2 regions of the Kineococcus aurantiacus genome follow, and region 2 is predicted to be linked to the other one. Evidence: riboswitches for the same ligand, from Rfam matches in the RefSeq annotation. Region 2 holds a riboswitch; the other holds the start of a gene.

Region 1 (11,959 bases), 3.5 Mb from region 2:
CCGACCGAGCCGAGGGGTCCTTCCACCACCGGTACCCGGTGCGTCGTGAGGCCGACGGCGGCGCCCCACCGGCCCGCAGCAGCGGCGCCGTCGCGAGCACGGCCGGGACGGCGAGCGCCGCGAACGCTGCACGCCACCCCAGCGCCGCGGCCGAGGCGGTGACCAGGGGAACTCCGACGACGGTGGCGGCCGTCGGTCCGGCCAAGACGATCGAGATCGCCCGCCCGAGCCGTTCGGGCCTGACGAGGGAGCTGACGTGCGGCACCAGCAGGGCCCAGACGACACCGTGCGCGGCAGCGCCGACGACGCGGACGGCGAGGGCGGCGGCCAGGGTGGGGGTCAGTGCGGTCGCCACGGTGGCGCCGGCGCTGATGAGCACCGCCACCGCGATGACGCGCTGCCGGTCGAAGCGCGCGGTGAGCCGCACGAGCAGCACGCTGCTCACGGCGATGGTCAGGGCCCACGAGGCGACCAGGCTGCCCGCGGCGGCGCGGGAGACGTCGAGCCCGTCGGCGACCAGCGGCAGCAGCCCCGTGGGAGCCAGTTCGATGGTGACGGTGACGAAAGCGGCCAGGCTCAAGGCGGCCAGTTGCGCTCGGTGTTCCACGTCGGCGACGGTAAGGATTGACACCAGTGTCAAGGTCAACTGCGGAGGTGGCGAGGATGCGCATCGGACAGCTGAGCCGTCGTACCGGGGTGAGCACCCGGATGCTGCGCTACTACGAGCAGCAGCGGCTGCTGAGCCCGCGGCGTGGCGCCAACGGCTACCGCGAGTACGCCGAGGCTGACGTGGAGCGCATCGAGCAGATCAGCCACCTCGTGCGGGCGGGGCTGGGCACCCGTCTGGTGCGGGCCGTGCTCGACATGGGGTTGGCGTCTGGTGACGAGCCGGTGCAGGGGTGGTCGCCGACCTGCACGGCTGCGGTCGCCGACGACCTGCAGGGGGAGTTCGAGCGCCTCGAAGCATCCCTGGTCTGCCTCACCCGCAGCCGGGACACCGTGCGCCGCTACCTGCAGGAGGTCACGGTGGTCCGCAGCACCAGCGTGGCGTAGCCGTCCACACACTGCACCGGGCCTTGCACCACCTGCCGGCGGCAAGGAAGAGACCGCACGGGAAGGAGACCGCACGGGTAGCGGCACGAGAACGCCTCGATCCTCCCCACTTCGTGGGAGGCGCCCCGTCGAACGTCGCCGAGGCCAGCGCCGCTCGCGCGGACCAGGAGCGGCGATCCAGGACCTCGTGCTGCATCGTGGACCAGGAGGTCTCCACCAGCCCGTTGTCCAGCCCGCTGTGGACGCCCGAAGCAACTCGGGCCGTCGAACCCAGCAGACCAACAGCCGGCGTGGACGATGGTTCCTGGCCGCGGACGGCGTCGCCAGCGCGCCACCTGCACGGCGTCGGCGACGAGTTCTGCGCGAACGTGGTCGGCGATGGACCAGCCCACCACCACCCGGCTGAGGACGTGGACCTCGGCAGCACCGTAGGTCTTGCCCTCCGCGGTGGGGTCCCCGGAGGGGCACCTGCCGCTCGCGGGAACTGTCACCGACTCACGACCGGTCCGGTCTCCGGCGACGAACCGGTGCTGGACCGGATCCTCGTGCGGCTCCGGCACCGGCTCCGCGTCGGACCACCTGCGGCGAGGGCAGACACCCACCGGGCCAGCAGCCTTCACGGGTCTGCCCCGGTTCGGTCGACTCCGCGGTGGTGGAACACTGGCGACCACCGAGCCCCCACCGAGCTCCTGCGGTGCCTCGAACACCGCTCCACGTCCTGCACGGCGAGGAAGGATCAGCGTGACCGCGGAGGCGTACTTCTCCACCGACGTCGAAGCCGACGGACCCATTCCCGGCCCCTACTCGCTGTCTGCCATCGGCGTGGCCCTGTGCGGGTACCGCACCCACGCCGGCGACCTCGTCGACGTCCCCGCCGACACCGACCAGCCCACCTTCTACGCCGAACTGCGACCCATCAGCGACACCTTCGACCCCGAAGCCGCCGCCGTCGCCGGTCTGGACCGGAACCACCTCGTCAACCACGGCCGAGAACCCCAGCAGGCCATGCTCGCCATGAACGCCTTCGTCGACGGGACCTGCGCGCGCCTGACCCAGCAGCTGGGCGACCGCGTCCGTCCTGTCCTGGCCTGCTACCCCCTCGGCTTCGACGTCATGTGGGTCACCTGGTACGCCGTCCACTTCACCGGCCGCTCCCCCTACGGGCACTCCACGCACTTCGACGCCAAGACCGCCTTCGCCACCCGAGCCGGTCGCGGGATCGTCGGTTCCACCAAGCGCTTCATGCCCGCTCACCTGCGCAGCAGGCGACGGCACACCCACCACGCCCTCGACGACGCCCGCGAGCAGGGCGAGATGATCATGAACATCATGCGGTGGGACGGCACGTGAGACACCGTGCCGCTCGAGTCCGCGCAGGTCCCACGACTCAGGGGCGGCGGGGCTCAACGCCTCCGGTGCAGCGTCGAGGCGGTGGCGCGCCAGGCCCTCCCCGAGAACTCGCCGGATCGTCGCCCCCTGACGCCCTGCCAGCTCCTGCCAGGGCATCGGTTCGCGTCCGTTCCCGATGACGGCGAGCAGCATCGAAGGACCTGACGTTCACCGCCGACCCACCTCCGACCCAGCAGTGCGGGCTCGCCCACCCGGTTCTCGGGGTAGGTGTGGCGGTGGTTTCGACTAGCGCCCGGAAAAGGCGCCCGGCAGAGGCGCCCGACAGGGGCTTCCGGAACTCCGTGATCGTCACCTGCGGAGTCGATGAACAGCTCGTCACGAGCAGTCGGTTGACGTGCAGGTGCGCCAGGCCCGCCGGCCGGCGGGCACCCTCCCGGTACGTGGTGGCGCTGAGCGCGGGCGAAGGCCGACCGACTGCCTGGCGGTAGGTCCGCCCACGGGGGTTGACCTCGTCCCCGTTGTTAGTGTTTAGTCACTCACATGAGTCCACCGCGACGCTCCACCGCCGAGGCTCAGCGAGCGCGCGTCACCACCAGCGCCCTGCACGCCTCCGCCCGCACCGGTCACCACGCGACCGCGATCACGTCGATCGCCACCGACGCCGCCGGCGCCGGCGGGGATCCCGCGCAGCGACTGGCGGCGATGACCGACGCCTACGTCGACCTGGTCACCGACCGCGATCTGCTCGTGTTCCAGGTCCACACCCGGAGCGCCGCGGACCTGCCCGAGGTGCACCGAGCCCCGCAGCGCGGACCGGCCGTGCTGGTCGGCGTCGTCGAGCAGCACGGCACGGCCTCACCGGCGGCGATCCAGCACTCCGTGGCCCACGGACGGCTGTGCCACCTCGTCGTCACCGCCGACCTGGACGCCCTGGACACCCGATGGGCCCAGTTCCTGACCGCCGGTGTGGAGCACCTGCAGCCCAGCACCACCTGAGCAAGCCTCAGCAGCACTCACCCACTGCGGCACGGCCAGCCCACAGCCCGCAACCTCGACACGACGTCACGCACCAGCCACCCTTTCCGGCCCCACCAAGTGACTGTCCACTCAGTCACTCCGCTGACCACACCCTTGGAGTTCTCGTGAGCACCCTCGACCGATCCACCTCCAGTTCCCCCCGCAGCGCCTCGAGCACCTCCCCGGGGCCCGCTCGCTGGACCACTGCTTCCCTGCTCGCCCTGGCGGCAGCGAACCTGGTCGGCTACCTGGTGCTGGCCGGACGACCGAACCCCGGCATGGCCAGCGCGTCCCTGCTCCCCCTCATCGCCGCCGCCGCCGTGCACCGTGGTCGCCGGTGGGCTCCGCTGGCGGCACTGCTGGCCGTCGCCACCACCGTCGGCATCAGGACCACCGACCTGTCCTTCGACCTCATCCGCCCCGGGGATCCGGCACCCTTCGCCGTGGCCGTCCTGGAACTGCTCGTGGCCGGTCTCAGCCTCAGCGGCGCAGCCGTGACCTGGACCGCCCGCCGCCGCAGCGGGGAGACCTCCGGGCCGTCCGGTGCGGTGTTCGCGATCGCGGGGACCGCCGCGGCCGTCGCCGTCGGCGCCGTCCTGCTGACCGCCTCCCCGCAGGGCGAGCACACCGGCGGGCTGAGCGAAGCCCAACGGCGAGCGCTGCCGAGCGTCGACATGGTCAACTACCGCTTCGAGGCCGCCCAGCTGCGCGCCGGCGAGGGCGAACCGGTGGCCTTCCGCTTCACCAACGACACCGACGACTCCCACAGCTTCACCGTCGACCAGCTCGGCATCGACGTCACCGTGCCCAGCGGCCGGGATCGCGTGGTGGTCCTGGACGCCCCCGCCGGGGAGTACGAGTTCCACTGCTCGGTCGGCAGCCACCGCCGAGACGGCATGGAGGGCAGGCTCGTCGTGACCGCCGACGCCGGCGCCGCGAGCACCCGACCAGCCGCCTCGCTCACGCTCACCGGTGACCACCCGGGTGGGCACCACCATGGCTGAAGGAACAAGTACCGGTCCGGGTGGTCCGCGGCCCGCCGGAGCTGACCGGCGCACCTGGGACCGCTCGAGCCAGCGGGTGTCACCCAGCGAGCCGACTCCCCCGCCCGGGCCCGACCAGCCGAACCAGCAGCGCCGTCCTGCCGTCAGCCGGCGCGCGCTGCTGACCGGCGCGGGCGCTGTAGCCCTGGTCGGGACGTCGGGCGCCCTGGCGCTGGCCCGACGCGGCCCCCGGCTGCCCCTGGACGGCCCGGCCCTGCCCCAGCTGGCGGAGCTGGAGCTGACCACCGGTGCCGACGGGGCCCGCACCGGGCTGCTGAGCGCCGGCAGCACCACCACCGGGCTGGCCTACAACGGCAGCGCTCCGGGACCGCTGCTGCGGCTGCGCGAGGGCGAGCGAGTCCGCTTGAGCTTCCACAACGACACCGGTGCCCACAGCAGCCTGCACCTGCACGGGCTGCCGTTGGGACCGGCGGCCGATGCCCCCTTCGCCCACCTGGAACCCGGCACGGGCGACGTGCGCGAGTTCACGCTGCCGGCCGGCTGCGCGGGGACGTACTGGTACCACCCGCACGCCCACGGCGACGTCGAGCGCCAACTGCTCGCCGGCCTGGCCGGCCCCGTCGTGGTCACCGGCCCCCTGGACCAGACACCCGAGCTGGCCGCGGCCGACGACCGGCTGCTGATGCTGACCCGCCAGGGTTCCGCCCTGCACGCCAACGGGGTCCTGCACCCGGTCGTGCACGCACAGGCGGGACGGGTGCGGCTGCGCCTGCTCAACGCCACCGCCGGGGACCACCTGCTGATCGGCCTGGTCCGCGACGGACGGCGCCAGCCGATGCACCTGATCGCCACCGACAGCGGCTTCACCCAGCGCCCGGTGCCGCTGCAGGAAGTGCTCCTGGCCCCCGGTGAACGCGCCGAGGTGCTGATCGACACCACCCGGGCCGGCACCGTGGGAGTGCAGGCCCTGCCGTACTCGGTCTACGGGCCCGGCGGTGCCACCAGCGAGGAGCGCACGCTGGCCGTGCTGCAGGTTCCCGCCGGTCTGGCGCCACTGCCCCTGCCGCAGCAGTTGCTGCCGCTGCAGCGCCTCGACCCTGCCGCCGCCGTGCGCACCCGCCGCCTCACCCTGGGCGCGGACGGCCACGGGGCCTACACCCTCGACGGGCACACCTTCGATCCCGACCGCGTCGACATCAGCGCCCAGCTGGGAACGGTGGAGGTCTGGGAGCTGGTCAACGAGCACACCACCGACCACCCCTTCCACCTGCACAGCTACCCCTTCCAGGTCCTCCAGCGCGCCGGGACCCCCGAACCGTTCACCGCCTGGCGCGACACCGTCAACGTCCCCGCCGCCTCCACCGTGCGCATCGCGGTGCCCTTGCGCGGCGAAGCCGGCCGCACCGTCTACCACTGCCACATCGCCTCCCACGAGGACCTGGGCATGATGGGCGTCCTGGACGTCCGCGACCTCCGGGAGGTCCGGTCGTGAGGCCACCCCTCGGCTCACGACGGCTCCTGGCGGGAGGAGCCCGGCGGGCGAGGACGACCCGCCGGGAGCCGCCGGTTGACTCGCCTCGTACATTAGTGTTCAATCAATCACATGCTGTCCCGGAGCGCCTCGTGAGGTCCACCGCCGAGTCCCAGCGCGCCCGCGCCACCGCCAGCGCCGTCCGGGTGTTCGCCCGCACCGGGTACCACGCCACCCCGGTGACCTCCGTGGCCGCCGAGGCCGGGATCTCCGCGGCCTACGTCTTCCGGTTGTTCACCGACAAGCTGGGGCTGTTCGTCGCCGCCTTGGAGCACTGCTTCGAGCAGGTGCGCGCGGCCCTCGACGAAGGCGCCGAGCAGGCCACGGGAACCTCCCCCGAGGAGGTGCTCGAGGCGATGAGCGTCGCCTACGCCCGCTTGGTCGCCGACAAGGACCTGCTGATGCTCCAGGTCCACGCCCAGAGCGCCTGTGACGTACCGGAGGTGCGGGATGCCTTGCAGGAGGGCCTGGCCTCGGTGGTGCGCCTGGTCCAGCAACGTTCCGGGGCCGATGACGCGGCGGTGCAGCGCTTCATCGCCTACGGCCAGTTGTGCCACCTCATCGTCACCTCCGGCCTCGACGGGCTGAACACCTCCTGGGCCAAGGCCCTGACCACGGGCATGACGCACGTGGAGCCGACCCCGGCCCCCGGCCCGGCCCGGGCCCGGCGGGCACCGGTGGCGCGCACTCGAAAGACCGCACCCGCATCTGCCTGACCCGCTCCCCGGCCCGGAGCACCGGACTCGGTAGGGGCGGACGGGTACCGATCGACCGAGCCCCTGCGGCCGACGGAGACGCTCAGCGCCGCGAGGAACTGCTGCGCCGCAGCCGCCGTGGACCGGGAGTTCTGCGCGGAGACGAGGTTGCGGTCCACGACCACAGGGCTCGACCACGCCGGGCCGGTCTCCACGGGCCGCCTCCCACGCGCGCAACCGGAACTCGACGACGCACGGAGCCCGGTCGCCGAGCCCACGCTGCTGTTCTTCCTCGTCGGTGACGACGGTCGGGCGACGCCCGGATGGCCGACGCGCTCTGCGCTGCGGGGGCGCCCGGGCCGGTCCCGTCCGGCCCGGGCGCTGCGGGTCACACGCCGGCGGTGGAGGCTGCGCGGTCGAGCTCCAGGTCGCCGAGCGTCACGCCCCGCGCCTCGTTGCCCTTCACCCACCACGTCACACCCGCCGCCGCACCGATCATCCAGAACGCGGCGAGCAGCACGAACATGGAGGTCACGGAGAAGACGACTGCGACCTCGGCCAGCAGGACCTGCCCGACGACCGCGCCCATCCGCCCCACCCCGACCGAAGCGCCCACCCCTGTAGCACGCAGGTGGGTGGGGAACTGCTCCGAGAACGTGGGGTAGGCCGACACCCAGGCGCACGTCGCGAAGAACGCCGCAACCGTGAACGACGCCAGGACGAGCCCACGCGAACCGGTCGAAGCCGCCGCGGCACACCCGAGCATGCTCAGCGCCGCACCGCTGTAGCTGATGACCACCGAGGGCCGGCGGCCCAGGGCGTCCAGCGCCCACGCGACGAGCACACCGCCGGCCAGCGCTCCCACGTTGGCGACCAGGAAGTACCAGGGCAGCGCTGCGTCGGAGATCGGTACAGCGCCGGAGGCGGAGGAGAAGACGAAGACGCTCATCGCCGTGAAGAGGCCGTAGTAGCCGGCAGCCTCGGAGAAGTCCAGAGCCATCCCGAAGAAGAGCTTGCTGCGGTGGTGCTTCCACAGTTCGGTCAGCGCGCCTCGGCCACGCCGTCCCGAGGGGGGCAGCACGTAACCGTCGGCGCTGGTCTGGCCGGTGATCGCGACGACGACGGCGTCTGCCTCGGCCAAACGCCCGCGCGAAGCCAGCCAGCGCGGAGACTCAGGCACCAGACGCCGGGCGAGGAGACCGTAGACGGCGCTGACCACACCGAACAACAGCGTGTACCGCCAGGTCAGGCCGAACGTGGAGATCACCAGGATCGAGACGAGGGAGGAGAGGATCCCGCCCAGGGCCCAGAAGGTCATCACCAGGCCGTTGCTGCGACCACGGTTGCGAGCGGGGGTGAACTCCGAGATCGCCGAGGTGATCGCCGAGTACTCACCCCCGACGCCGAGCGCGGTGATGAAGCGGAACAGCATGAACACCTCGTAGGAGGGTGCTGCGGCACTGGCGACCGCGGCGAGGGAGTACACCAGCAACGTCGCGACGAAGAGGCGTTTGCGCCCCACCCGGTCAGCCAGCCAGCCGAAACCGAGGGCACCCACCGCGATGCCGAAGAACCAGACGACGTTGATCGTCACCGCCTGGTCGGCGCCCAGACCGAACTCCGACTGGATGCCCGGGATGACTGAGCCGATGATCTGCACCTCGAAGGCGTCGAGCATCCACCCGATGCCCAAGGCCGTCGCGATGCGGGTGTGCGCCGGTCTCCAGCGCGTGTGGTCGAGCCGTGCCGCCATGGGGTCCTCCGTGCCGTAGCCGAGGCACCGACGGAGGCAGGAGTCGCGGCAGGTGCTCGTCCTTACCCGCGCGCCGGCGCAGGTCAGGTCATCACCCGGGGCACCCCACGACGAGGAGGGTTGCCGCCCAGCAAGCCGGGGCTCGTCGCTGGGACTCGTGACCGAGCAGGAACCTAGCCAGCTCAAGATCTCGTTGTCAACGACTCCGGCGCCGCCCCGGTCCTCGAGCGATCCCGGCTCAACTCGTGAGCGCACGTCCTGCCGGGCAACAGCATGCGGGCAGCGGCGCGTGGCACCTCTGACGCACCCCTCACGCAGGCCCGGGCCCACGTGGTCACCGGTCGACGTCCGAGTTCCTGGACCACGGGAGCCGCCCGCGCCGCGCGCCCGTGCCGACGCCCTGCTTCCCCGTTGCGGCGGCACCGGTGCCGACCTCGACCACTCTGAACGGCACCGGTCGCGAACGCAGGGTCACGACGCTGCCTCCGCCTCCCCACGGCCGAGCGGGCTCGCTGAGGCCAGCCCTCGCGCCCGCGTCCCTCGCAACCGGCACTGCGCGGGTGCGCATCCGCTGGGAGTGCGAAGTGGGCACTGCTCGCCCTCGCGCTCCCGGCCACCGCGATGCTCAGGGGCTGCGCCACCAGCAGCGACGACGACGGCCCGCGAGGACTGCTCCTGCACGGCCCGCTCGTCGCCTCGACCGGCCACGGCGACGCCGCGTCGGCCGCCCGGACCGGGGCACCCTCATCCGTGACGGTGCGTGCCTGCTCCTCGCGACCCGCCCGGCGGAAGCCCTCAAGTCAGTGACACCTGATCCCGAAATGGTTAGCAAGTGCTCCACCAGACAGCTAGTCATCGGAGGGTTGCCATGTCGCTGCGCGTACGCCCGAGGCTCACCAAGGGCACTCCCGACGCACTCCCGACCTCGTCCGCTGCCACGACGCCGTCGTCAGCGACCACGCCCGCCCCCGACCCCGGGCCGGCACGCTCGTCCTGCCCCGACGAGCGGGTGGGCGACGTGGAGCGGGCAGCTGCGCTGCGCCGGGCGGTGCAGGACCACGTGGCCGCCGGCGCGGTGGTGCAGCACGCCAGTGCGCACCAGGCGGTCCTCACCTGCCGCGAGGCGACCGCGCACCGCCGGCACGCCCTCGCCGCGGTGTGCACCCTGGGGGCGTGGCTGCCGTTCTGGGCCGCCCTCAGCATCGCCCGGAGCCGCCGACGCCACAGCGTGCAGCTCGTCGTGGACGCCTGCGGCGTCGTCACCTCCCGCACGCTCGGGCCGGCCCCCCGCCCCGGCTCCAGGTGACCCCGACGCCACCCCGGTGATCCCTCACCACCACGACCGCAGCCTCGGCAGCGGTGGTCTGCCCACCGCCACGACGCAGGCGGCGGGTCAGCTCGGCCTCGACGCGCACCTCCGACGTGTCGCTCTCCAGCGACAGCCTCGCCCGCCCCGACACGCAGACTTTCGCGCCCTCGCTCAACAGCGGTCCCGTGCAGCAGACGAGCACTGTCTGCTGCCGCTGGAGACGCCGGGTTCGGGGAACCACCGCTCACCCACCCGTCGCGATGACTGCTCCACGACCCCCCGCGACGTCAGCGGTAGTACAGCGCCACCGGTCGTCCGTCGACCTGGCGGATGTCGACGGGGACGTCGTAGACGGCCTCGAGCACGTCCGGGCGCATCACCTCCCCGGCGGCGGCATCGGCGACGACACGACCCTGCCGCACCGCCACGATCCGGTCCGACCAGGTCGCGGCGAAGTTGACGTCGTGCAGGACCACCACCACCCGCTTGCCCAAGTCGTCGGCCATCGTGCGGACCAGGCGCATGGTCTCGGCCATGTGCCGCAGGTCGAGGTTGTTCAGCGGTTCGTCCAGCAGCACGTACCGGGTGTCCTGCGCCAGGACCATCGCGATGAAGGCCCGTTGGCGCTGGCCCCCGGACAGCTCGTCGAGGAAGCGGCCACGCAGCCCGTCCAGCTCGAGGTGGGCCAGCGCACGCTCGATCTGGTCGTGGTCGGTGCGGGTGAGGCGACCGCGGGAGTGCGGGAAGCGCCCGAACTCCACCAGGTCCTGCACGGTCAACCGGGCCGCGACGTGGTTGTCCTGCCGCAGCACCGCCAGCGTGCGGGCCAGCCGGGCCGAGTCGGTCGAGGCGACGTCCATCCCGTCGACGCTGACCCGCCCGGCGTCGGGCGCCACCAGTCGGCTGATCACGCCGAACAGGGTCGACTTGCCCGCCCCGTTGGGGCCGATGAGCGAGGTCACCCCCTCGGCCCCCAGTTCCAGGTGCACGTCGTGCAGCACCGTCTGAGCCCCGTAGCGCTTGGTGACACCGTGCAGGCGGATCATCGGGCTCCCTTGCGCAGGACGAGGTGGAGGAAGAACAGCCCGCCGGCGAACTCGATGGTCGTCGACAACGTCGCTCCCAGGGAGAACACCCGCTCCAGGACCAGCTGACCGCCCAGCAGGCACAGCAGGCCCAGCAGCACGGCGCTCGGCAGGGTCCACCGGTGCCGGAACGTCCCGGCCACGCTGTAGGCCAGGTTGGCGACGATGAGGCCGAAGAACAGAACCGGGCCCACCAGGGCCGTCGAGGCGGCCACCGTGGTGGAGACCACGGTGAACAGCGTCATCACGACACGGCGGTGGTTCACCCCCAGGCCCGTGGCGTTGGCCTGTCCCAGGACCAGCACGTCCAGGACCGGCAGCAGGGGCACAAGCACCGCCAGGCTCACGAGCACCAGCACCCCGGTCAGCACCAGCAGCGTCTCGTCCGGGCGGGTCAGGGAGGCGAACATCGCGTCGGTGACCACCTGGAAGTCCAGCGGGTCCAGCATCCGCTGCATCCACTCGGTCAAGGCGCGGAAGAACGTGCCCAGCACCAACCCGACCAGCAGCACGAGGTGCAGGGACCGGCGCTTGCCGCCGAACAACCAGGTGAACAGGAGCACGCTGAAGGCGACCATGACGACGACCTGGACGACCCACAGGGTCACGACGTCGGCGCCCAGGAACGCCGCGGACCCCAGGGAGAAGACCACGAACGTCGAGATCAGCGCGTAGAACGCGTCGAAACCCAGGATGGACGGGGTCAGGACGCGGTTCTGGGTGATGGTGTGGAACACGACGGTCGAGACTCCGACCGAGACGGCGACCAGGAGCATCGCCAGGACCGTCAGACCGCGCAGGCGCAGCGCGAAGGCCAACGAGCCGGGCACGTCGGTGAACAGGTAGAGCGCCACCAGCGCCAGGACCGCACCGGCCAGGACCGACAGCCGGACCCCCGGCCGGCACCAGGTGAGGCGCAGCCGGCTGCCGCCCGCCGTCCCGGTGCGGTCCGTGAGTCCGGCCGCCGCGCCGGCGCTGCCGGGATCGGCGCCGGTGCCGGTGCCGGTGTCAGTGGGCACGGGTCCCCCTGCGCAGCAGCAGCCACAGGAACACCCCGGCGCCGACGACGCCCACCACGACGGACAGCGGGATCTCGTAGGGGAAGCGCACGAGCCGGGCGACCACGTCGCAGCCCAGGACGAACGCGGCGCCCAGCGCGGCC
Region 2 (11,959 bases):
CGGTCGCGTTCGCCTCCCCGCTGGCCCGCCGGTGACCGTCCGCCTCGAGACGGGTGCCGGGACGGGCGGGCCGGCCGTGGTCACGTGGGTGGCCACGGGCTGGGACGACCCGCGCGTCGCGGCCCTGCGCGCCCTCATGGACGCCGAGATCGGCCCCCGGTACGCCCACCCCGACGGCGCCCCCCGGTCCTACCCGCCGGCACCGTCCGCCGGTGAGGTCGACGTGGCGTGGCTCGCGCTGGCCGGCGGCGAACCGGCCGCGACGGCCAGCCTGCGCCGGCTGTCCGTCGCGGGGGAGCCGTTGCGGCACGAGGTGAAGCGCGTCTTCGTCGGCCCCGCGCACCGGCGGCGGGGCCTGGCGGCGCAGGCGCTGCGCCGGGTCGAGGGGTCGGCCCGGGAGCTCGGCGTCCGCCGCCTCGTGCTGCAGACCGGCGACCGGCAACCCGAGGCGATCGCGCTGTACGAGCGCGAGGGCTGGGCACCCGTCCCCGTCTACCCGCCCTACGACGCCGTCGCGCACAGCCGCTGCTTCGGCAAGGACTTCGACTGACCCCTGGGCCGCGCCGCCCCGGCGACCGCGGGCGCGGGTGCTCCCGCCCGGGACGGTGGACCCCGTCCGCGTGACCGCCGGACCCCGCGCGGTCCGCCGGTGCCGTCCCGGTGCCCTCGTCGCCGGGCCCGGCCCTCGCCCCCCGTCCCCGCCCCACCACCGGAAGGCCCACCGTGAGCACCCTCGAACGGCTGCCGATCACCGGGACCACCGACGACCTCCGCCTGGGGGTGAGCGCCGGCCCCGTCCACGAGTCCGTCCTCGACGCCATCGGTTCCAGCCCGCTGATCCGCCTGCGGCGCACCGCGTCCCACCTGCAGGCCGCCGTCTACGTCAAGCTGGAGCAGAACAACCCCGGCGGCAGCGTCAAGGACCGCGCCGCCTTGTGGATGGTCCGCCGGGCCCGCGCCGACGGTTCGCTGCGCCCCGGCGGAACGATCGTCGAGGGGACCTCCGGGAACACCGGGGTCGGGCTGGCCGTCGTGGGCGCCCAGCTCGGCCACCCCGTCGTCGTGGTGGTCCCCGACAAGACGAGCCGGGAGAAGATCGCCGTCCTGCGCGCCTACGGCGCCGAGGTCGTCGTCGTCCCCGGCGGGGTGCCGCGCGACGACCCGCGGCACGTCCACAGCACCGCGGTCCGGCTGGCCGCCGAGATCCCCGGCGGGTGGCTCGCGAACCAGTACGACAACCCGGCCAACCCCGCCGCCCACCGCGAGACGACGGGCCCGGAGATCTGGGCCCAGACGCGGGGGCGCCTCACCACGTTCGTCGCCGGTGTCGGCACCGGCGGCACCGTCTCCGGCACGGGGGAGTACCTGAAGTCCGTCAGCGGCGGCCGGGTCCGCGTCGTCGGGGTCGACCCGGCGAGCTCGACGTACTCCGGCGGTGACGGCAGCCCGTGGGCGGTCGAGTCCATCGGCCACTACCTGCACCCCGACACCGTCGAGGACGTCTGGCCGGAGTCCTACCACCCCGGCGTGCTCGACGCGATCGTCCCGTTCGAGGACCGCGACGCCCTGCTGACCGGCCGCCGGCTCGCCCGGCAGGAGGGGCTGCTCGTCGGGGGCTCGGCGGCCGCGGCCGTCGCGGTGGCGCTGCGCGAGGCCGAGGGCCTGGGCCCGCAGGACGTCGTCGTGGTGCTGCTGCCCGACTCCGGGCGCGCCTACCTGTCGAAGAACTTCGACGACGACTGGCTGCGCCACAACGGCTTCCTCGAGGAGGGCGTCGAGGACCCGGTGCGCGACCTGCTGCCGGAAGGCGCCCTGGACGCCCCCGGCCCCATCGCCCTGGCCGCCGACCTGACCGTCGGGCAGGCCGTCGAGCAGGCCATCGCGGAAGGGGCCCTGGGGCGCACACCGCTCGCGGTGGTCCTGCCGCGCCACCAGGCCCGCCGGCCGCGCGCCCTCGGCGACGTCGTGGCCGCCACGACCCTGGCGGGGTTGCGCGCCCTCGTGCGCGAGGACCCGGCGCGGGCGCGCTCCCCGCTGCGCGAGGTCGCCGACCCGCCCCTGCCGCACGTGGGGGTCGGGCAGGGCGCGCAGGAGGCGCGCGAGGCGCTGGGGGAGTTCCCGGCCGCGTGGGTGCTGGTCGACGGCCGCGTCGCCGGCTGGGTCCGGCGGGCGCGCCTGGGACTGCCCCGCACCCCGGAGGACGGGGCGTGAGGACCGGCACCCGGTCGCGCCGCGCGCTCGTCGCCGGGACGCTGGCCCCCGTCCTGGCCGGCCTCGGCGCCCCGCCGCTGCGCGTCCTGGACGCCGGTGGCGGCGACGGCCGCGACGCGGTCGAGCTGGCCCGCCTGGGCCACGACGTGACCGTGCTGGACTCCTCGGGGCGGGCCCTGGCGGCGGCCCAGGAACGGGCCGCCGAGGCCGGTGTGGCCCACCGGGTCCGCACGGTCGACGCGGACCTGGACGACATCGCGGCGCTGGCCGCCCTGACGCACCACCGGGCGGGCGGGTCGGGCTCGTTCGACCTGGTCCTGTGCCACGACGTGCTGCCCGCGCGGGGGACCCTCGCGCAGGTCGTGGCGGACGTCGCGGCCCTGACCTCCTCCGTCCACGCCGGGGGTGCGGTCTCCCTCCTGGCCCCCGTCGGCCGCCCCGCCCGCACCGGGTTGCTGCGGCTGGAGCGCGACCTCGTGCGCGGTGCGCTGCTGGCCAGCGGGTGCGAGATCGTGCACGAGGAGCGGGACGTCGTCGACGAGGTGAGCGGGGTGTCGCACTGGCACCTGGTCGCCCGCCGCCACGGCGACTGAGACCCCGGCCCGGCCCGGTGCCGGGGCGGACGCACGACGGCCCACCCGCCGCAGCGGGTGGGCCGTCGTGCGTCGGGGTCAGCTGGTCTTCGGCAGACCGGGCGGGTTGATCTGCGAGGTCGGCACGGCCTCGTTGGACAGGTTCCAGCGCTCGAGGGTCTCGGCGTACGCGCCGTTCTCGATGAGGTGGTTCAGCGCGTCGGCCAGGGCCTGGACGAGGCCGTTGTCCTTCTTCGTCGTCGCGGCGATGTCGGCCTGGATGGTGCCGCCGCCGGGGACCGTCCCGACGATCTTCGTGTCGCCCGCGACCAGCGCGTGGTACGCGGCGGTCGGGTTCGGCCCGAAGTTCGCCTCGATGCGGCCCGACTTCAGCGCCAGGTAGGTGTCGGAGGCCTGCTGGTAGTACTGGATGGTCGCCTCCTCCTCGCCGGCGGCCTTGAGCTGCTCGTTCCAGTCCAGCAGGACCTTCTCCTGGTTGGTGCCCGAACCGACCGAGACGGTCAGCCCCGCGATGTCCTTGGGCTCCTCGATCGACGTGATCCCCGAGTCCTTCGCGACCTCCCAGGCGAGGGTGTCGACGCGGTAGGAGGCGAAGTCGTACTTCTCCTTGCGCTCCTCGGTCACGGTGATGTTCGAGAACCCGACGTCGAACTGGCCGGAGTCCATCGACAGGAAGAGGTTCTCCCAGCTGGTGGCCTGGATGTCGGGCTTCAGCCCGAGCACGCCGGCGACGAGCAGGGCGATGTCGGGTTCGATGCCGATGACGGTCTTGTCGTCGTCGGCCTTGAAGCTCAGCGGCGGGGCGCCGTTGCCGGTGGTCCCGATGACGAGGGTCCCGCGGTCCTTGATCGCCTGGGGGACCTTCGCCGCGATCTCCGGGACGGCCTCGACGGTGACGCGGCCGCTCTGCTCGGGGCTCGTGTCGACACCCGACCCGCCGCTGGTGCTGCTGGTGGAGGCGGGGGCCGCGGCGGGGTCGGCGTTGCCCGACGCGCACGCCGACACCACCAGGGGGGTGGCGGCCAGCGACAGGAGCCAGGTACGTCGGCTGATCAAGGGGTTCTCCTCGTGCTCGGGCCCGCCCGGGAGCAGGCCGACATCGCGGTCCGGCGGATCGCCGGACCGTCGGGGGTGGGGTGGTTCAGAGGACCTTCGCGAGGAACGAGCGGGTGCGCTCGTGCCGGGGGTGGTCGAAGACCTCGGTGGGGGTGCCCTCCTCGAGGACGACGCCCTCGTGCATGAACAGCACGCGGTCGGCGACCTCGCGGGCGAAGCCGATCTCGTGGGTGACCACCACCATGGTGGTCCCCGACGCGGCGAGGTCCCGGATCACGTCCAGGACCTCACCGACGAGTTCGGGGTCCAGCGCCGACGTGGGTTCGTCGAACAGGACCAGGGAGGGTTTGAGGGCGAGCGCGCGGGCGATCGCGACGCGCTGCTGCTGCCCGCCGGACAGCCGGCGCGGGTACTCACCGGCCTTGTCGGCCAGGCCGACGCGTTCCAGCAGCGCCCGCGCCTCGGCCTCCACCTCTGGCCGCTTGCGGCGCTGCGCCGAGACGGGGGCCTCGACGACGTTCTCCAGCACCGTCAGGTGCGGGAAGAGGTTGAAGTGCTGGAACACGAACCCGATGTTCGACCGCTGGCGCAGCACCTCGCGCTCGTGGAGCTCACGCAGGTGGTTCCCGGCCCGCTTGTAGCCGATGAGCTCGCCGTTGACCTCGACGACGCCGGCGTCGACCTTCTCGAGGTGGTTGATGGTGCGCAGCAACGTCGACTTGCCCGACCCGGACGCGCCGAGCACGACGGTGACGGTGCCGGCCGCGACCGACAGGTCGATCCCGCGCAGGACCTCCAGGGCGCCGAAGCGCTTGTGGACGCCTTCGAGGCGGACGACGGGGCGGGTGAGGGTGGGTGTGCTCACCGGGTGACCTCCAGACGGCGGGCGCGCGCGGTGCGCACGCTGCGGAAGAGCTTCAGCAGGGCCGGCTCGTCCTGGGCGCGAGAACTGCCCCGGCCGTAGTAGCGCTCCACGACCCACTGCAAGCAGGACAGGACGGTGGTCAGGACGAAGTACCAGACGGCCGCCACGAGCAGCAGCGGGATGACCCGGCCGGTCCGGTTGTAGACGACCTGCACCTGGTAGAAGAGCTCGGGCAGCGCCATGATGTAGACGACCGAGGTGCCCTTGAGCAGCCCGATGATCTCGTTGCCCGTCGTGGGGACGATGATGCGCAGCGCCTGCGGGAGCTGGATCCGCCAGAACTGCCGGCCCTGCGGGATGCCCAGGGCCGCCGCCGCCTCCCGCTGCCCGGGGTCGATCGCCAGGAAACCGGACCGGACGATCTCGGCGAAGTACGCGGCCTGGTGCAGGCCCAGCCCGAGGAAGGCCGCGGTGAGCGGGCCGATGAGGTCCTGGGTGCCGAACGACCAGAACTGCGGGCCGAAGGGGATCCCGAACCCGATGCTCTTGTAGAGGATCGCCAGGTTGAACCAGAACAGCAGCTGCAGGATGAGCGGGACCGACCGGAAGACGCTGACGTAGCTGAAGCTGACGGCCTTCAGCAGCGGGTTGTGCGACATCCGCATGAGGGCCAGCACCGTGCCGAGGACCAGGCCGATCGCGGTCCCGGCGATGGTGAGCTCCACCGTCAGCCACATCGACCTCAGGATCGTCGCGGAGAACAGGAACTCCCCGACCGTGGGCCACTCCCAGGCGGGGTTGGTGACGAGCGCGTTGACCGCCATCGCCGCCAGGACCGCCACGACCGCGGTCGCCACCCACCGCCACGGGTGGCGCGCGGGCAGCACCTTGACCGCGCCCGCGGGTCGGTCGGCCGCCGCGGCGGGGCGGGGGGCGGTGCCGGTGCGAGTCGTCTCGCTCATCGTCGTTCTCCAGGCAGGTCGGACAGGGTGGTGGTGCCGGCGGGGGCGGCCGGTGCGTCGCGCGTGGCCCGCAGCAGCTCGGCGGCGAGCCGGTCGGCCCGCCGGAACAGCTCGGCGTCCGTGCCCGGCCGGGCGAACGCGGGCGCCGCGCCCTCCCCGGAGACCCAGGCCCCGGTGGCGAACCTGCGCGGGTGCGCCGAGCCGTCGTCGCGGACCAGCCGGGCCCGCTCGTCCACGACGAGCCGGCCGTTGGACAGCCGGGCCTCGCCGTCGAGGACCTGGTGGGCGCGCACGTCACCGCGTTCGCGCAACCGCGTCAGCAGGACGTCGGAGGTCCACTCCAGGTCCGGGACCGGCAGCCGGGCCTCCACGAGGCCGCGCGCCCGCACCTGGTGCGGGCCGCTGGCGGAGGAGGCGGTGAACGTGCCCGTCACCGGGTCGGCGACGACCTCCAGGCCCGCGCCCAGGAACCGCAGCACGCCCGCGCGCGCCAGGGCCGACAGCTGCCGCAGCCGGTGCGGCGGCGGGCCGCTGGCGACGTAGCTGAAGAAGCCGTGCCACCAGCCGTCGACGTCGAGCGCGGACGAGCGGGCGTTGAGCCGCCCCGCGGCGTGCAGGCCCGCGGTCACCACGTAGGCCGACAGCAGGGCCGCGACGACGGCGCCGTCGGGGGAGTGGCGCGGGTCGCTGCGCCGGGCCCGGTCCCGCTCGAGGTGGTCCAGGACGCGCTCGTGCACCTCGTCCCCGGAGGTGCCCCACCACGCGTCGAGGGGACGGTCCAGGTCGGCGGGGTCGAACCGGTCGGCCGGGTCCGGCACGGCCCGCTCGACGAGCTCGTCGACCTCGGCCGACCCCCAGGGGGCCCGGGAGAAGCGGGCGTCGAACTCCGCGGCGGCCAGCGTCGTGCGGTGGGGGTGGGTGCGGAACAGCTCGCGGTAGTGCGCCCCCGCCAGCTCCTTGGCGATGAGCGGCCACAGGTCCGCGCGCAGGTCCAGGGCGGCGTCGCCGAACTGGGCCTGGACGGTGGCCGCGGAGTAGTGGCGCGGCAGCCCGAGGTCCCGCGGGAGGTCGTAGTCGATCTTCGAGCGGTAGGGCACCCCGCGGCGCGAGCCGGTGTGCAGGCGCGGCTCCCGCCCGCTGGGCCGGTACTCCAGGCTCCCGTCGGGGTTCTCGCTGAACCGGCCCCCGCGGCCCTCGGTCAGCCGCACCACCAGGTCGACGAAGGCCAGGCCCATGCCGACCACGACGACGTCCGCACCGGGCCGCAGCACGTCCAGGTCCTGGTCGCTGGTGTACCCCGGGCGGACGTGGGCCAGGCCGTGGGTGCGGGCGAACGCCTCGTTGCGGCGCTCGCGCGGCCCGGGACGCACGTCCAGGTGGCCCTGCACGAGCAGCACGGCGTCGACCCGGACGGTGTCCTCCCGCCCGGCCAGGTGCAGGTGCTGGCTCCCGTCGACGGGGTCGTCGGTCAGGTCCAGGACCGTCCGGGCGTGCCGGTGGACCCGCACCCCGGCGGGCAGCGCGTCCAGCGTCCGCCGCCAGGCGTCGGCGAAGTAGCGGCTGGCCAGGCGCCGGGAGGTGAACGAGCCGGGCCCGTGCGCCAGGACCTCCTCGCGCAGCAGGTCGTCGCCGGCGAGGGCGGCCTCGTGCGCGAGGGCGGCGCGGTGGTCGGCGACCCACTGCGCCAGCCCGGGGCCGCGCAGGATGGGCTCGGTCAGCCCCGTGACGGACTCGTCGGGCAGCACGCTGATGTCGGCGGCGCGCGAGTTCATCCACAGCAGCGGGTCCTGCGCCTCCCGCCAGACGCGGCCGGCGCCGGAGTCGAAGGGGTCCACCACGTGGACGTCGAGCGGGCGGTCGTCGCCGGAGGCCGCCCAGCGCGCGCCCAGGCGCTGCAGCAGGACGAGCGTGCGGGGGCCGGCGCCGACGACGCCGAGCGAGCGGGTGGGGACAGCGGGGGTGGGGGACACGAACAGCTCCGGAGGTCCGCGCCGGGACCGGCGCAGTGGACGTCCGCGGGCGCAGCCGCGACGGACGGGGGGTCAGACCCCCGCACAGACCGCCGAGCTGAGGCGGCCCAGGTCGACGTGACGACGCCGGACGAGGAGACTGCCGGGTGCGGTTCGACCGTTCACGCTGCCACTCCCATCGGTCCTGGCGGAAGCACCCGCGCCTGACGGCTCAGGGGGTTGCTGCGGCGTCGACGAGCCAGGTCTCTCGGCCGCTCTGGATGGACACCACGAAAGTAGCCCACCGGGCCGTGTTTCTCCAAACAGCCCCCGGGGCGGCCCGGGAGCCGGGACCGCGCCCGTGGTGGCACCCTGTACCCAGGACTCCCGAGAGCACCGGAGGAACCCCGTGACCGTCGTCGAGCACACCCGCGCCTGGAGCTTCGCGCCCGGCACCGCGCCCCGCGTCCACGTCCTGCACGAGAACCCCGAGTGGTTCCCGCCCTTCGAGTCCGCCTTCCGCGCGGCCGACGTGCCGTTCCAGGAGGTGCTGCTCACCGACGGCTCCCTGGACCTCGACGCCGAGCCCGCTCCGGGCGTGTACTGGTCGCGGCTGAGCGCCTCCGCGCACACCCGCGAGCACCGCTTCACCAAGGAGTACACCCGCGCGGTGGTGGCCTGGCTGGAGGGCTGGGGCCGGCGCGTCGTGGGCGGCTCGCACGTCGTGGAGCTGGAGGTCAGCAAGGTCGCCCAGCACGCCCTGCTGCGCCGGCACGGGTTCGACGTGCCGCGCACGCTCGCGGTCTTCGGCCGTCAGGAGCTGGGCGTGCGGGCCCGGGAGCTGGCGGCGCCGTTCATCACCAAGCACAACCAGGGCGGCAAGGGTCTGGGGGTGCGCCGGTTCGACACCCACGAGGAGTTCGACGCCTACGTCGCCTCCGCGGAGTTCGAGGAACCGGCCGACGGGATCACCCTCCTGCAGGAGTACCTGCGCTCGGCGCAGCCGTTCATCACCCGCGCCGAGTTCGTCGGGGGCCGGTTCGTGTACGCGGTGCGGGTGGACACCTCCGCGGGCAGCTTCGAGCTGTGCCCGGCCGACGCGTGCGAGGTGCCGACCTCCGGGCAGACGCTGGAGGCGTGCGTCGTCGACGGCCCGCAGGGCCTGTTCACGCTGCGCGAGGAGATCACGGCCGACACCCCGCTGGTGAAGCGGTACGAGGAGCTGCTGCGCGGCGCGGGGATCGAGATCGCCGGCATCGAGTTCCTCGAGACCGCCGACGGCCGCACCGTCACCTACGACATCAACACGAACACGAACTACAACCCGGCCGTCGAGGCCGTCGCCCCCCGCTCGGGCCCGGGCGAGATCGCCCGCTACCTCGGCGATCTCCTGCGCGCCGAGACGCACCCCCGCTGACGCCCCCTCCCGCCGACCCCCCTCCCCACTGACGCCCCCTTCCCCCGCTGACGCCTTTCCCGCTCGAAGCACGGTTCGGGCCCTCCACGCGGCGCGTGGAGGGCCCGAACCGTGCTTTGAGCGGGAAAGCGAAGGAGTGGGATGGGTGAGTGAGTGAGTGGGTGGGTGGGTGAGGGGTGGAGGGGTGGGGTCAGCGGCGGGTCAGGGGGGCCCGCAGGCCGAGGTGCTCGCGCAGGGTGGTCCCGACGTACTCGCTCGGGTAGGCCCCGCGGTCCTGCAGCGCCGGGACGACCTGGTCGACGATGTCGTCGAGCCCGCTGGGCACGAGGTAGGGCGTGATGTTGAACCCGTCGCTGGCGCCGGAGCGGACCCAGAACGCGAGCTCGTCGGCCAGCTGGGAGGCGGTGCCGGCGAAGCCGCGTTCGGAGGAGTGGTGCAGCACGAGCTCGCGCAGCGAGAACTTGTTCTCCTCCGCGACCGCCCGCCACTGCTGGGCCAGCGCCCGCGCGTCGGCGCCCGCGCGGTGCGCACCGCGGGTCCCGTCGATGTCCGCGATGACGGGGTCGTGCGCGGGCAGCGGGCCGTCGGGGTCGTAGCCGGACAGGTCCTCGCCCCACACCTGGCCGACGAGGGACAGGGCGGTGGCGGGGGTGACCTGCTGCTCCAGCACCCAGCGGGCCTTCTCCTCCACCTCGGCCTCGTTGTCGGCCACGACGATCTGGGTGCCCGGCAGGATGAGCACGTCGCCCTCGGGGCGGCCCGCGGCGACCGTGCGGCGGCGGATGTCGTCGGCGAACTCCAGGGCGTCGGCGTGGTCGGTGCCGTGCCGGGAGAAGATGACGTCGGCGGTCCGGGTGGCGAAGTCGCGGCCCGCGGGGGAGTCGCCGGCCTGGAACAGAACCGGGTGCTCCTGCGGGCTGCGCGGCACGGTCGGCTCGATCTCCACGTCGAAGAACCGGTCGGAGGAGGTGACCGGTGTGAAACCCCTCCCGTCCCAGCTGTCCCAGACCGCTTTGGCGAGGTTCACGAAGCGCTCGGCGCGCTCGTACCGGTCGGCGTGGTCGAGGTAGCCGCCGCGGCGGAAGTTCGCCCCCGTCCAGGCGTTGTCGGTCGTCACGACGTTCCACGCGGCCCGGCCACCGGACAGGACGTCCAGCGACGCCAGCCGCCGCGCCAGGTCCGCCGGGTCGTTGTAGGTGGTGTTCTGGGTCGCGACCAGGCCGATGCGGGAGGTCAGGCCCGCCAGCGCGGCCAGTTCCGTGAGGGCGTCGGGCCGTCCCACGACGTCGAGGTCGTGGATCTTCCCGTGCTGCTCGCGCAGCCGCAGGCCCTCGCCGAGGAAGAATGCGTCGAACAACCCCCGCTCGGCGGTCCGGACGAGCTGGGTGAACGTCGAGTGGTGCATCTGCGACCCGCTGCGGGGGTCCGACCAGATGGTGCTGTGGTTGACGCCCTGGAAGAACACGCCGAAGTGGACGACGGCGTCGGGGTACCGGAGTTCGGTCATCGTTCGTGTCCTCAGGCCGTGGCGAACTGGTTGACGGGCCGCGCCAGGCCCAGGGTGGAGCGCAGCGTGGCTCCCGCGACGGGCGCCTGCAGGAGGCGGGCGACGCGCAGCGCCGGGAGGGTCGTGCGCAGCAGGGTGCGCAGGTCCTCGTCGAGGACGGCCGCGTGCAGGCGGACGCCGTTCACCGAACCGGCCAGCCCCGACAGGTACCGGGCGAACCCCTCGCCCGAGCCCGACCAGCGGATGCGCCCGGACGCCGGGGCGGCCGCGTCGGCGTCCAGGGCCGCGAGGCGGTCGGCCGCGGCGTGGGCCTCGGTGTCGAGGGCGAACTCGACGTCCAGCACGACGAGCGGGCCGCCCGCGGTGCGGCGGGCCCCCTCGTCCCCGCTGAGCACCACGTCGGCGTGCGTGGTGGGCGTCAGGTCGCGCTCGTGGACGACGACGACGGACTGGCCCTGCGGGCTGCGCGGCACGGTGAGCGGGCCCTTGACCGACCAGCGGCCCGTCTCGACGTCGACGTGGTGCAGGCGGTCGCGGTCGACGTAGCGCCCCGTGGCGACGTCGCGGACGACCGCGTCGTCCTCCCAGGAGTCCCACAGCGCCCGCACGGCACGCACGACGTCGGCCAGTTCCGCGGCCGGGTCCGCCGCGACGGGCAGGTCCACGGCCCGCGCCGCGCGCGCGGGGGAGGTCGTCGCGATCCAGCCGGCCCGGCCGTGGCTGGAGTGGTCCAGGGAGGCGATCTGGGCGGCGACGTGGAACGGTTCGGAGTACGTCGTCGCGGCCACCGGCAGCAGCCCGACCGCGTCCGTCGTGCCGGCCAGGAAGGCCGCGCGCTGGACGGCGTCGAGGTGCCCGACAGGGTTGCGCGGGTCCGGGGCGGTGGAGTCCTCGAACGTCAGGCCCGTCAGGCCCTGCGCCTGCGCGGTGACGGCGAACTCGCGCAGGCGGGCGGGGAAGAACACCTGGTCGGGCGTGGAGCGGGAACGGCGCCAGGCGGCGGGGTGCCACCCGCCGCCGTCGACCTCCAGGAACACGTGGAACGGGGTGGGCATGTCGGCTCCTGGTCTGAGGGGGTGCGGGTCACGGGGTGGGGACGGCGGCGCGCCGGAACCGGGCGCCGGTGTGCTCGCCGGGCAGGAGGGGCCCGGCGCCGCCGAAGCGCTCGCGCAGCGTCTGCCCCGGGACGTAGCCCTCGGGCCGGCGGCCGCGGGCCCGCAACCGGGGCCCGATGAGCTCGGCGAAGTCCAGCAGGGTGCCGTAGCTGTGGTGCTGGGTGAGGTTGATGCCGTCGATGCCGACGTCGTCGAGCCAGTGCTCGATCTGCGCGACGACCGCGTCGGGGGTCCCGACGGCCGAGAAGGTGCGCTCGCGCCGGGCGATCGCCGCGGCGAACTCA

What was found. Region 2 has a riboswitch for S-adenosylmethionine ahead of BJ968_RS05925 (FAD/NAD(P)-binding protein). Riboswitches for the same ligand answer to the same signal wherever they lie in the genome.
Region 1: it holds a riboswitch for S-adenosylmethionine, as region 2 does, so the genes downstream of both, BJ968_RS22510 (MFS transporter) here and BJ968_RS05925 (FAD/NAD(P)-binding protein) in region 2, are expected to answer to the same signal.

What each region holds. Positions count from the first base shown of each region.
Region 1 is NZ_JACCBB010000001.1:4,730,983-4,742,941, reverse strand. Features, by position in the region: gene BJ968_RS22545 (MFS transporter) at 1-607, opposite strand, end outside; gene BJ968_RS22540 (MerR family transcriptional regulator) at 664-1,053, shown strand; gene BJ968_RS22535 (exonuclease) at 1,795-2,403, shown strand; gene BJ968_RS22530 (hypothetical protein) at 2,944-3,399, shown strand; gene BJ968_RS26085 (cupredoxin domain-containing protein) at 3,546-4,424, shown strand; gene BJ968_RS22520 (multicopper oxidase family protein) at 4,501-5,916, shown strand; gene BJ968_RS22515 (TetR family transcriptional regulator) at 6,048-6,671, shown strand; gene BJ968_RS22510 (MFS transporter) at 7,039-8,403, opposite strand; SAM riboswitch class IV at 8,457-8,566, opposite strand; gene BJ968_RS22505 (hypothetical protein) at 9,413-9,709, shown strand; gene BJ968_RS22500 (iron ABC transporter ATP-binding protein) at 10,000-10,758, opposite strand; gene BJ968_RS22495 (iron chelate uptake ABC transporter family permease subunit) at 10,755-11,816, opposite strand; gene BJ968_RS22490 (iron chelate uptake ABC transporter family permease subunit) at 11,806-11,959, opposite strand, start outside.
Region 2 is NZ_JACCBB010000001.1:1,236,954-1,248,912, reverse strand. Features, by position in the region: gene BJ968_RS05960 (aminotransferase class I/II-fold pyridoxal phosphate-dependent enzyme) at 1-35, shown strand, start outside; gene BJ968_RS05955 (GNAT family N-acetyltransferase) at 32-550, shown strand; gene BJ968_RS05950 (pyridoxal-phosphate dependent enzyme) at 724-2,211, shown strand; gene BJ968_RS05945 (methyltransferase domain-containing protein) at 2,208-2,804, shown strand; gene BJ968_RS05940 (ABC transporter substrate-binding protein) at 2,883-3,857, opposite strand; gene BJ968_RS05935 (ATP-binding cassette domain-containing protein) at 3,946-4,725, opposite strand; gene BJ968_RS05930 (amino acid ABC transporter permease) at 4,722-5,687, opposite strand; gene BJ968_RS05925 (FAD/NAD(P)-binding protein) at 5,684-7,657, opposite strand; SAM riboswitch class I at 7,830-7,924, opposite strand; gene BJ968_RS05920 (ATP-grasp domain-containing protein) at 8,046-9,053, shown strand; gene BJ968_RS05915 (NtaA/DmoA family FMN-dependent monooxygenase) at 9,244-10,560, opposite strand; gene BJ968_RS05910 (LLM class flavin-dependent oxidoreductase) at 10,572-11,615, opposite strand; gene BJ968_RS05905 (NtaA/DmoA family FMN-dependent monooxygenase) at 11,644-11,959, opposite strand, start outside.